Regions from separate parts of the Rahnella sp. CG8 genome, predicted to be linked through region 2. Evidence: predicted binding sites of a transcription regulator. Region 2 holds the regulator's gene; each other region holds the start of a gene.
What was found. Region 2 encodes Fur, which represses iron uptake genes when iron is present. Its sites were predicted from a motif close to ATAATAATGAGAACNACTATCAA; they were not measured.

Region 1 (3,181 bases), on a different contig from region 2:
TGCTGACCCGCGTGGCCGGTCTGACACGCATGATGGCGCAGAATATCGTTAACTGGCGCGACGAAAACGGTCAGTTCCGTAACCGCGAACAGTTGCTGAAAGTCAGCCGTCTGGGGCCAAAAGCCTTTGAGCAATGCGCGGGCTTCCTGCGTATCAACCACGGCGACAACCCGCTTGATGCCTCGACAGTTCACCCGGAAACCTATCCGGTAGTGGAACGCATTCTGGCGGCGACACAGCTGGCGCTGAAAGAACTGATGGGCGATTCCAATGTGCTGCGTGGCCTGAAAGCCAGCGAATTCACCGATGAGCAGTTCGGTGTGCCGACGGTCACCGACATTATCAAAGAGCTGGAAAAACCGGGGCACGATCCGCGTCCAGAGTTTAAAACCGCGACCTTTGCCGAGGGCGTTGAAACCATGAACGACCTGATGCCGGGCATGATCCTCGAAGGCTCTGTCACTAACGTCACCAACTTTGGTGCGTTCGTCGATATTGGTGTCCATCAGGACGGCCTGGTTCACATCTCGTCACTGGCGAACAAATTCGTCGAAGATCCCCACACGGTGGTGAAAGCGGGCGACATCGTCAAAGTCAAAGTGATGGAAGTCGATTTGCAACGCAAACGTATCGCGCTGACCATGCGACTGGACGAGCAACCGGGCGAAGCACCCGCGCGCCGTTCTTCCGCGCCAGCGTCAGATTCACGAGACAATCAGAAACGCCACGCGCCAAACAAACCGTCGGGCCGCAATGCCGCGCCAGCAGGCAATAACGCGATGGCCGATGCTCTGGCCGCCGCGCTCGGCAAAAAACGTTAATTCTTCGTTTTTCCCCGCCACACCAAAGCCGCTGATATCCAGCGGCTTTTTTTATGTATCTTTTTTCGACACTTTTTAAACTCTGTCTTAATGAATCAATCACTGAGGTAAATCAATAAATCGGCCATCCGGCAGGCATACGATAGCGACGCGGTGGAGATTCCCGTGAAGAGGCACCCCCTCTTTTCTTTTGTCTCTATACGCGTACTAATTATGATAACTATTCTCGTTTGTACTTCTTTGCGTATTCAATACGCCGTCAGCCACAGGCTGACAATTTCGCACCATGGACAATTTCTGAGCAATATTTCGCAGTTAAGTGAGATCACCGGGCACGGAAGCGCGGCGTAACCTTTGTCACGCTGCCCCCAAAATGCCTGAATGCTTCGCGAGGAACTATGCAACTTCAATCAAAACGTGCTTATAAAATTACCGGCTTTTCACACGAAATCAGCCCGGCTTACCGGCAGAAACTGTTGTCACTCGGGATGTTACCGGGGTCATTTTTCAACATTATCCGCGTTGCGCCCATGGGTGATCCGGTACAAATCGAAACCCGCCGTACCAGCCTCGTCGTCCGCAGAAAAGACCTCGATCTCCTCCAGCTCGAGATGATGGCCTGATCCCAACATCAGGCCTTTGACAGTTCATTTTTCGCGGCGGCCCCGGGCTTGCATGTTTACCTTTTCTGACACGTAGATTTTATCGAATGAAACCATTAACGATCGGCCTGATTGGTAACCCAAACTCAGGTAAGACCACGCTTTTCAATCAGTTAACCGGTTCACGCCAGCGTGTCGGTAACTGGGCAGGCGTGACCGTCGAGCGCAAAGAAGGTCAGTTTGCCACCGCAGCGCACCAGATTACGCTGGTGGATTTACCGGGTACCTATTCCCTGACCACCATTTCCGAGCAAACTTCGCTCGATGAACAAATTGCCTGCCATTACATTCTGAGCGGCGACGCGGATCTGATGATCAACGTCGTCGATGCCTCAAACCTCGAGCGCAATTTATACCTGACACTGCAACTGCTGGAACTGGGCGTGCCATGCATCGTGGCGCTGAACATGCTGGATATCGCCAAAATCCAGAACATCAATATTGATATCCCTGCGCTGTCTGCTCGTCTGGGTTGCCCGGTGGTGGCGCTGGTTTCTACCCGTGCCAGCGGCATCAAAGAACTGAAAGCCGCCATCGACGAATTGCCACAAGTGGCTGTGCTGGAACGTGTGCAATATCATCCGGTTTTACAACAGGAAGTCGATGTGCTGGCCGCCGAAATGCCGCCAGCCATGGCGCTGCAACAACGCCGCTGGCTGGCACTGCAAATTCTTGAAGGGGATATTTATAGCCAGACGCACGCAGGCAACGCACAGGCATTATTGCCGCAGGTAAGAGCCCGGCTGGCTGAGCAGAAACTGGACGATCCGGCACTGCTGATCGCCGATGCGCGTTATCAGAGCATCGCGGCGCTTTGCGCAGAGATCAGCAACTCCCACCTTACGGCACCGAATAAACTGACGCAGGTGCTCGATCGCGTGATCCTCAACCGCTTTCTGGGCGTACCGATTTTCCTGCTGGTGATGTATCTGATGTTCGTGCTGGCCATCAACATCGGTGGTGCGCTGCAGCCGATTTTCGATATCGGCTCCGCCGCGATTTTCATTCAGGGTACGCAGTGGATTGGCTTTACCCTGCATTTCCCGCAATGGCTGACCATTTTTCTGGCACAGGGGCTGGGTGGCGGTATCAATACCGTGCTGCCTCTGGTGCCACAAATCGGCATGATGTATCTGTTCCTGTCGTTCCTTGAAGACTCCGGTTATATGGCGCGTGCCGCGTTCGTCATGGACAGGCTGATGCAGTCGCTCGGCCTGCCGGGTAAATCCTTCGTGCCACTGATTGTCGGTTTCGGCTGTAACGTGCCGTCTATTATGGGTGCCCGCACGCTGGATGCGCCGCGTGAAAGGCTGATCACCGTGATGATGGCGCCGTTCATGTCATGCGGCGCACGTCTGGCGATTTTTGCGGTGTTCTCTGCGGCCTTTTTCGGGCAGGACGGCGCATCCGTGGTGTTCTCGCTGTATCTGTTGGGCATCGTGGTCGCTATCCTGACCGGACTGCTGCTGAAATACACCATCATGCGCGGCGAAGCCTCGCCGTTTGTGATGGAACTGCCGGTGTATCACGTTCCGCACCTGAAAAGCCTGCTGCTGCAAACGTGGCAACGTCTGAAAGGTTTCGTACTGCGCGCCGGTAAGGTGATCGTGATTGCCAGTATTTTCATCGGCGCACTGAACAGTTTCTCGTTCAGCGGCAAGGCGGTGGATAACATCAATGACTCGGCGCTGGCGTCAG
Region 2 (3,181 bases):
ATGGCCGAGAGCAGCGAGAGCGGCCATCCCAACGAAATCGCCTTTTCTAACAGCAACCGCGCCTACGACGAAGATTACTCCGGGGATAAAAGTGGGGTCAGTCTTTATAAGGCAGCCGGTAAATTCAAATATGGCGGATTCTGGGGGCACGCAGGGTATATTCAGCCTACCGGACAGACGCTGATCGCACCGCACTGGAGCTTTATGCCGGGTACGTATCGCGGTGCGGAAGCCGGTTATAAACACGATTTCGGTGACCCGGGTGAACTGAGTTTCTCCTATATGTGGGCTGATGAATATAAATCGCCGTGGCATCTGGAAATGGATGATTTCCGCCAGAATGACAAGAAAACCGGCGTTTCTTATATTCATTCGCTCGGTGCGAAATATGATTTTAAAAATGACTTCGTACTGGAAGGCGCATTTGGCCAGGCTGAAAGTTATGTCGATCAGTATTTTGCTAAAGCCTCGTACAAAATGGATCTGCTGGGCAATCCGCTGACCACCAGCTATCAGTTCTATGGTGCAGAAGACCGCATCAGTGACAAGAATGATCCGAACAGTCTGTATGACGGTCTGGCATGGTTGCAGGCACTGACCTTTGGCTATACCACCGGGCAGTTTAACTGGCGTCTGGAAGGGACGATGGTGAAAGCGGAAGGGAATCAGGGCTACTTCCTGCAGCGCATGACCCCGACTTATTCTTCCTCAAACGGCCGTCTTGATGTGTGGTGGGACAACCGCTCGGACTTCAACGCCAACGGTGAAAAAGCAGTATATGCAGGCGTATTGTATGATCTGGCGAAATGGGATTTACCGGGCTTCGCGGTCGGTGGTTCGTACGTCTATGCCTGGGATGCCAAACCGAGCACCAACGCCGCTTATGACCAGAGCCAGCGTCTGAAAGAAAGCGCATGGAGCCTGGATGCGCTGTACACCATTCAGGAAGGGCGCGCCAAAGGGACGTTGTTCAAACTGCATTACACCCAGTACGACAACCATTCGGATATTCCGAGCTGGGGCGGCGGTTACGGCAACATTTTCCAGGATGAAAAAGACGTGAAATTCATCGTTATCGCTCCATTCACTATTTTCTGAGGTCGCTATGTCGATGAATAAATTACTGATGATCGTGGTTTCGGTTGTTCTGCTGGCCGGTTGTGCACCCACCGCCGATCAGGCACAAATATCCCAAACGCGGGAAGATTACCGTGCCTGTATCAATACGTCAGAAGGCAATCCGGACAAACTGGCATCCTGCGAGGTGTTACTGAATAAACTGAAACAGGAAAAAGCCCACCAGCAATTTGCAGAACAGGAGACGGTGCGCGTGGTGGATTATCAGCGATGTCTGACGGCGCGTAAAACTGGCGACGGTCAGGCATATGCTGCTGATTGCGGGAAAATCTGGCAGGAAATAAAAACGAACAATTCACCTAAGCCGTGAATCTCAGCAGCGAAACATACCCCGGCTTGCCGGGGTTTTTTATGCCTGCTATCCGGGCTCAATCTGCGTCGATATCAGACATAAAAAAACCGCTTTTCAGCGGTTAATTTAGTCAAAGCCTGTGCAGATTACTGCGCAGGTTTATCGTTGTGCAAAGAGTCATCTTCGCGGCAATCGCCTGCTTCACAGTGGCCGTACAGATACAGGCTGTGGTTGGTGAGCTTGATACCGTGTTTCTTAGCAATCTCACGCTGACGACCTTCAATATATTCGTCACGGAATTCGATCACACGACCGCAATCCAGACAGATCAGGTGGTCGTGGTGATGTTGCTGGGTCAGTTCGAATACGGACTTGCCGCCTTCGAAGTTATGACGGGTGACAATACCGGCGTCGTCAAACTGGTTCAGAACGCGGTAAACCGTCGCCAGGCCAATTTCTTCACCCATATCAATCAGTTGCTTGTAAAGATCTTCCGCACTAACGTGATGACCTTCCGGCGCTTGCAGCACTTCCAGGATTTTGAGGCGCGGAAGCGTGACTTTTAAGCCGGCTTTCTTCAGTGCGGTGTTGTTGTCAGTCATGCGGATTCAGTCCTGTTACTATGTGCTAATCAAGTTGAGGCATGCAGCCTGTGGCATCGGCGGCACAAAATTATTCGTTTAGTCTCTTCGTTTAACGCAATGTGCCAATTCTCGTCAACGACAGCCTGTTAATAAAGATCACAAATTGCCGGTCACATTTGTAATGCAACGACTTGATCAATAGAAAAAACAGAGGAACTCAGTGTACCTTGATACGACCGAAAGTTACAATTTTGTAGCAGTTAAATTGTTAATTTCAGTAATAGTTTGGCCCTTCAATTGTAGAATAAATCCTCAGGGCCAACAGGGTTTTTAGCCAATAATTTCAGAAAGGCTAAGTTCTTCTGTGATCTGTTTCACCCAGGCATCAACACGTTCGCTGGTCAGTTCGGGCTGACGATCTTCGTCAATTGCCAGTCCTATGAAGTGCTTATCATCCGCCAGGCCTTTAGATGCTTCAAAGTGGTAACCTTCGGTAGGCCAATGTCCGACAATCACTGCGCCGCGTGGCTCAATGATATCGCGCACGGTGCCCAGCGCATCGCAGAAATATTCGGCGTAGTCTTCCTGGTCACCGCAACCAAACAGTGCCACCAGCTTACCTTCGAAATCTATCTCTTCCAGCGTTGGGAAAAAGTCGTCCCAGTCACACTGCGCTTCACCGTAATACCAGGTTGGAATGCCGATAAGCAAAATATCGAATTTTTCCAGATCCTCTTTGCTGCTCTTCGCAATGTCATGCACCTCTGCAACATCTTTACCCAATTGCTTCTGGATCATTTTTGCGATGTTTTCGGTGTTACCTGTATCGGATCCAAAGAAGATACCTACAACGGCCATAAGATTACCTAACCTCTTGTTCTCAATGAAGTGCTCTGCAACGCAGGCAATAATAATGCAGATGATAGCAAACTCGTGCGGCGGAGAATATGCTTCTGCTCGCCTTCTTAACTGGGAAATAAGTTTATCGGGCAATATTTTTATGTGTTATCGCCTTTGTGTGCTTTCACCTGCGGCGAATTAACCTCAGGGTTAATGAGGTCAAAAGCAAGTTTGAGAAATAAGTTGTCACAATACTAAATTTCGAGAACATTCCGCCGATAGATGATTCGGGAGCAATCTCAACATAATAAAGAAATCGATGCCCGGA
Region 3 (3,181 bases), on a different contig from region 2:
CACAACGCACCAGGTTCGCATCCAATCCACGGGTTTCCACGAAATAATCATTCAGCCCTTTGGCGAATTTCCCTTCACCGGTGACCCAGATGTAGTAATCGCTTTCTGGCAGCGGCAGGCTTTTCAGTTTTTTAACCGCCGCGTCATCTTCCTGATAACCGTTGTGCTCATCGCTGACAATCCATTCAATGTTGAAGTCTTGTTCATCCTCTAAATAGCTGACGCAACTCACGTCTTTCACTTTCACCAGCACGGTGATTTTGGCGTCAGACGCCGCCTGTTTCAGCTCACGCAGACGGCGTTTCACCGCCGGAAGACCGGTTTCATCGCAGACATACAACTGCCATTTATAGGTGGTCGGGATGATCAGTGAACCACGTGGCCCGCCGATGATCAGTTTATCGCCCGGCTTCGCATCAGCCGCCCATTCGCTGGCGACACCCCCGTCGTGAATATAGAAATCCAGCGTCAGTTCGTTGGTCTGTGCATCGTAATGCAGCGGCGTGTATTCGCGGTTCAGCGGACGCGGCCCTTCGCCCCACACAATCCCTTCTTCGGTTGCAGCGGGTGGTGTAATGGCATCCCCCGGATTCGCCGGGAAAAACAGTTTGATGTGGTCATCGAAGCCGCGTGACGTAAACCCGGTCAGCTCGTCGCCGTTTAATACAATGCGTTTAAAACAGCCGGAAATCGTTTCACTGCTTTTTACCGTGATATGACGGAAAACCAGTTCGTTTTTGACCCGGACCGGCAGGTTTGCGGCAGGGGTTTCAGTGCGATGTTGTGCCATCACGTTCTCTCTTTTGCGATAAGGTTTGCCGAAAGATATATCTTAGTCATGTTTTCTGCAATCCCGCAAAGTGTAAGGAAAAACAAAAAAGCCATCGCGTGGATGGCTTCGGATTGCAGTGGCAGGAGGAAGAATGGCTAGCGCACGGCGCCGTACAGGAACATCTCGACGGCGTTTTTCACCAGTTGCTTGATCTCGATGACGTCCAGTGGCGCAGGGTCGCTCTGGTACAAACGCATATTGGTTTGCGCCGTCACCAGCGCCAGAAACTGGCGCGCGCGCAAATCGGCATCAGCATTGCCGAGTTGCCCTTTTTGCATCGCCAGCGCTAAAAATGCCGCCAGTGATTCGATGGCTTCACCCGGACCGGCATCGTGAAACAACATGCCGATGTCAGAACGCCCGGCTTCGGCAATCACCATCCGGTATACCGCCAGCGCGGTACCGTCGTTGGTCAGCACCAGCAACATTCTTTCACCAAAACGGGTCAGCACCGTTTCCAGCGGCAGATCAGGCAAGGGGGCGGAAAGCCCGTCAACGGCATCGGAAAGATGCCCGGTGGCGTAGGCTTTAACCACCGCCACCAGCAGCGATTCTTTGGAGGGAAAGTAATTGTAAAGTGTGGCTTTTGATCCGCCAAGCCGCCGGGCAAGCTCATTCATCGAAGCACGCTCGTAGCCGCACTCCTGAAATAATTCCGCCGCGGCATCCACAATCGCATCCCTTCTGGCCTCGGTACGTACTTTCATTTTCACTCCTTAACTGTACGGTACAGTTTCTATTTATACCCACTCTAACCATGCCTTTCCGGCTTGTAAAGCCGCGCCCCCCTGGCCCGTTTCGAAAGACGGATTGCAAAGATTTCGTTAAGAACTACATTTTTTTTATCATTTTGTTGATAACAATTATCAGTATCATTATCATTCTCACGAAGCCGAAATGGGTGCGGATGTTAAATAAACCCATATTTTATAAGGACAATGGCCTTTCACGGAAGAATTGCATGCAGATGACCAGCGCGTCTGATTTGTCGAAAGGCAGTAAATGCGAGCAGAACTTAAAAAAATTAGTCCAGGACTTATAACAAATGTTCAAATCCTTTACACAGCAGGGTTTGGTGAAAAACGTCATTTTCATGGGGACGATTCTCACCACCACCTTTAACGTAAATGCAGCGGAAGCCGTTAAAGACAATACCGATCTCACAGCAAGCAATACGCAATCTTCTGAAGCCATCAAAAAAAAACCGGCGGTGCGTACCGCGCAGGATCTGGCGCAGAACAATGAAGAAGTCATGACTGTCACCGAAACGATGCCGGATAAAAAACCGGGCTCGAAAACCACCATCACGGCGGCAGAAATGCAGCGAAAAGGCGGTAATGATTTCGGCACTATCATGCGTTATGAGCCGCTGATCACCGCGACCGGCGCGAGTGGCGGCTCCGGCAATGGCAAAAGCGGCTTCGACCGCAGCGGTTATACCGGCTATAACATCCGTGGCCTGGAAAGCAACCGCGTCGGTATTGACGTCGACGGTATTCCGCAGCCAAACGCTACCGGGCGCAGCTACGTCAGCCGTGCGGGCCTGAATACCTTTGGTATTGGCCGCGATTACATCGACCCGTATATTTACGGTCAGGTGGATATTGAATCCGGCGCCACATCAGCCGATCGCGCCAACACCTCCATCGGCGGTGCCGTTTCCTTCCTGCCAAAATCTGCCGACGATTACCTGCGTCCGGGCAAGGAAGTCTATTTCGGTTACCAGTCTGATTATGATTCTTCGGATCGTTCCTGGCACAACGGCATCACCGCTGCCGCCGGTGACGAAACCCTGCGGGGCCTGATCGCCATCAGCCGCCGCGACGGCCAGGAAACCAGCAACAACAGCGATACGCTCGATGCGTATCCGGCCAACTGGCACTCTGACGCCATTATGACGTCGGTCATCTGGCAGCCGAATGATGCGCATAAAATCACCGGCACCCTCGATTACTACGAGAAAGTGAACCACACCCATTACGATACCTGGAACAATGCTGGCAGCGCGATTCTGGGTACCGCACAACAGCAAAGTAACACCCGCCGCTGGGGCGCGAGCCTGAAAGATGAATGGACGCCATTCAACGATTACGTGGATGCCATCGTCTCGAAAGTGTATTACCAGTACACCCAGGCACACGACAACACCTATCTGCCAAACGAAAGTAAGCAGATGATGAACGTCTACTCAAACTATGACGTGAACACCTACGGCGCGGAGACCAGTTGGCTAAAAACGCTGGGTCGTCATGAGCTGAGTGCCGGTATCAACGGCCGCGTGTCCAACACTGAACGTCCGTTCCGCGAAAGCCCGGATCAAAGTGCTTTCACGACTATCATGCAGCCGGA
Region 4 (3,181 bases), on a different contig from region 2:
TTTGTGCGCCATCAAGGTTGGCACGGAAATCCCACAGGTCAGTGCGGCTGTAACGGTCTTCTTCGCCGCTGATTTTACTGGCGGCCACTTCTTCAATCAGGCCCGCCGCGCCGCCGACCACTTTGCTAGGCGGGAAAGTCAGGTCTGCGATACGTTTTTGCAAATCAACGGTATCGGTATAAAGCTTGTCAGCAAAGGGTTCGGTGCCTTTGGTGGTTTTGTCCGCGAAGAGAATTTTCTCCAGACGGTGAAAACCGGTGAAGTTAGGATCTTCGGCTTTTTTCTCGAAATCATCTTCACGGGCGTCGATGCTGCCGTCCAGATCAGAGAACAGTTCGGCAATCGGTTCGATGCGCTCATAGTAAACACGGGTTGACGCGTAAAGGGATTGTGCTTTCGCCAGATCACCCTTCTTCACTGCGTCGGTAAAGGCTTTGGTATGCGCCACCAGCTCAGCGACCTGCTGCGTCACATAGACTTTGTATTCCGCAATCGGGCCAACCAGCGCCATGGCGTCAGGCTTACCGGAAGCGGCTGTCCCCTCGGCGGTGACAGTCAGTTTGCCTTTCGGATTGCTCAGCAAACCACAGGTCATGTCGTATTCGCCCGGTTCAAGGTTAGCCGTCATTTTTTGCGTGAAACCCGGTGCCACGTTTTCACGTTCTTCCACCACCATCACGCCTTTCAAAATTTCCCATTCCAGGTTTTTCTGACTGTTGTTATGGATAACAAACTGGGTTTTACCGGCGGGCACGGTCAGCGCCATCGGTTCACATTGTTTGTCGTTAACAGCAATTTTGACCTGACGAACATCAGCAGCCAGCACGTTGGCACTCAGTGCAAAAGCCGGCAGGGATAACAGTGCAATCTGTAAAGCTTTACGGCGAAAATGTGTCATGTACAACTCCGTGACAAAGGCAAGATGATGGAAAGGTTTAAGGATCAACGTCGTGTTTTTTGCCCGGCAGAGGCCGGCGCGGCCACAGGCGATTTACCTTGTGGCATAAAGAACAGGAACAGCGCAGGGATCAGATACAGGAAGTACACCGCGACTTCGCTGACCGTCGGGGCTTCCTGATAGCCAAACATCCCTTCCAGCAACGTGCCGAATAAAGAGTGCGTGGATAATGTGCCGCTCAGATCAAAAGCAATATCCTGCATACGGTTCCACAATCCGGCTTCGTGGAAAGCGCGAATAGCCCCCGCAGCCAGCCCGGCGGCGACAAACAGAATGAACAGGCTGGTCCATTTGAAGAACTTCGCCAGATGCAGCTTCACCCCGCCGTAATAAATCAGGAAACCCAACACGATGGCCGCGCCAAGCCCGAGCACTGCGCCGATCGGCGCTTCGATGCCGACGTCCTGCTGGAAGGCCGCCAGCAGGAAAAACACCGATTCCAGACCTTCACGCGCTACCGCAAAAAACACCATCGCGACCAGTGCCCAGCCCTGACCGCGGCCGGAATTCAGCGCATGATCAATCGCCCCTTCCAGATGCACTTTGATAGAACGCGACACTTTGCGCATCCAGAACACCATATAAGTCAGGATGCACACCGCAACGACGGCGACGATACCTTCAAACAGCTCCTGCTGTTTTTGTGGAAACTCACCGGTCGTGGCATTGATGAAAAGACCGAGCGCCAGACACAGTGCGGCAGCGATGAAAACGCCAATCCAGACCACACCGAGCCACTGCCCGCGTTGCGTCCGTTTGAGATAGCTGGCAATCAGGCTGACGATCAGTGCAGCTTCCAGCCCTTCGCGAAACATAATGAGAAACGGAACGAACATGACGAGCTCCCGAGCCCTGAATTCTGACGAACAACAGAATGTGTAAGGTCTCTGTAAAGAAAAGTAAAAAGAAACGATAGTGATTATCATTCTTGCCAAAAGAAATACAAGAGGTAACCGATCCTTTTTTGAAGCGTGATCAGTAAATAGACAGGAAAAATCAGGTCAGGGGGTTTATCTGGCGGAAAATGCTGAAAACCGGGGGCTGAATGCCCCCGGTCTGAGTGTCATAAAAGTAAAATACCGTTAAATAGTATTATATTCCGCTTCCGCAACAGTGAAGCGCTGTTCCACGGCGGCGGAAGGTTTACGCCCCGCCAGGCTGACAATCCAGATAGCCAGTGACGCGAAAATAAAGCCGGGAATGATTTCATACAGTTCGGCCCAGCCGTATTGTTTCCACAGGATCACTGTCACGGCACCGACGATCATGCCTGCCAGTGCACCGTTACGCGTCATACGTTTCCACATCACGGAAATCAGGATCACCGGTCCGAATGCTGCGCCAAAACCGGCCCATGCATAACTGACTAAACCGAGAACACGGTTTTCCGGATTGGCAGCCAGCGCAATCGCGACCAGCGCCACAACCAGCACCATCGCACGCCCTACCCACACCAGTTCGCGCTGGCTTGCGCCTTTGCGCAGGAAGGCTTTATACAAATCTTCGGTAATGGCGCTTGAACACACCAGCAACTGACAGCTCAGGGTACTCATCACCGCCGCCAGAATAGCGGACAGCAAAATACCGGCAATCCAGGGATTAAACAGAATTTTCGTCAGCTCGATGAACACGCGCTCACCGTTTTGCGTCACGTTGCCCGCTTCGCCCGGATTATTGCTGAAGTACGCAATCCCGAAGAATCCTACGGCAATGGTGCCCGCCAGACACAAAATCATCCATGTCATGCTGATACGGCGCGCGCTGCGGATAGTTCGGTGAGAATCGGCCGCCATGAAGCGCGCCAGAATATGCGGCTGACCAAAATAGCCCAGTCCCCAGCCCAGCAATGACAAAATCGCCACCAGATTCATGCCCTTGAACATATCGGTGTATTCAGGGTTTTTGGCATTGATTACCATCATCGAGGTATCAATACCGCCCACTGCGAGGATGACGATAACCGGTGTCAGGATCAGCGCGAAAATCATCAGGCTGGCCTGCACGGTATCAGTCCAGCTGACTGCCAGAAAACCGCCGATAAAGGTATAAATGATGGTCGCCGCTGCACCAGCCCAAAGTGCAGTCTGGTACGTCATGCCGAAGGTGCTTTCAAACAGACGCGCACCGGCCACGATGCCGGAGGCACAATAAATGGTGAAGAACACCAAAATCACAATCGCGGAGATAATGCGCAGCAGCTTGCTGGAATCTTCAAAACGATGG

Region 1: feoA (ferrous iron transporter A) is a predicted target of Fur. The motif match lies at 1,029-1,051, and genes of this name have one in related genera.
Region 3: HGO41_RS04625 (TonB-dependent receptor domain-containing protein) is a predicted target of Fur. The motif match lies at 1,686-1,708, and genes of this name have one in related genera.
Region 4: efeU (iron uptake transporter permease EfeU) is a predicted target of Fur. The motif match lies at 1,868-1,890, and genes of this name have one in related genera.

What each region holds. Positions count from the first base shown of each region.
Region 1 covers NZ_JABAED010000008.1:124,414-127,594, reverse strand. The annotation lists gene HGO41_RS10085 (Tex family protein) at 1-821, shown strand, start outside; gene feoA (ferrous iron transporter A) at 1,220-1,444, shown strand; gene feoB (Fe(2+) transporter permease subunit FeoB) at 1,531-3,181, shown strand, end outside.
Region 2 covers NZ_JABAED010000007.1:193,343-196,523, reverse strand. The annotation lists gene chiP (chitoporin ChiP) at 1-1,098, shown strand, start outside; gene chiQ (ChiQ/YbfN family lipoprotein) at 1,112-1,447, shown strand; gene fur (ferric iron uptake transcriptional regulator) at 1,576-2,031, opposite strand; gene fldA (flavodoxin FldA) at 2,344-2,871, opposite strand.
Region 3 covers NZ_JABAED010000003.1:263,810-266,990, forward strand. The annotation lists gene HGO41_RS04615 (siderophore-interacting protein) at 1-790, opposite strand, end outside; gene HGO41_RS04620 (TetR/AcrR family transcriptional regulator) at 928-1,539, opposite strand; gene HGO41_RS04625 (TonB-dependent receptor domain-containing protein) at 1,926-3,181, shown strand, end outside.
Region 4 covers NZ_JABAED010000005.1:126,327-129,507, forward strand. The annotation lists gene efeO (iron uptake system protein EfeO) at 1-898, opposite strand, end outside; gene efeU (iron uptake transporter permease EfeU) at 943-1,794, opposite strand; gene putP (sodium/proline symporter PutP) at 2,041-3,181, opposite strand, start outside.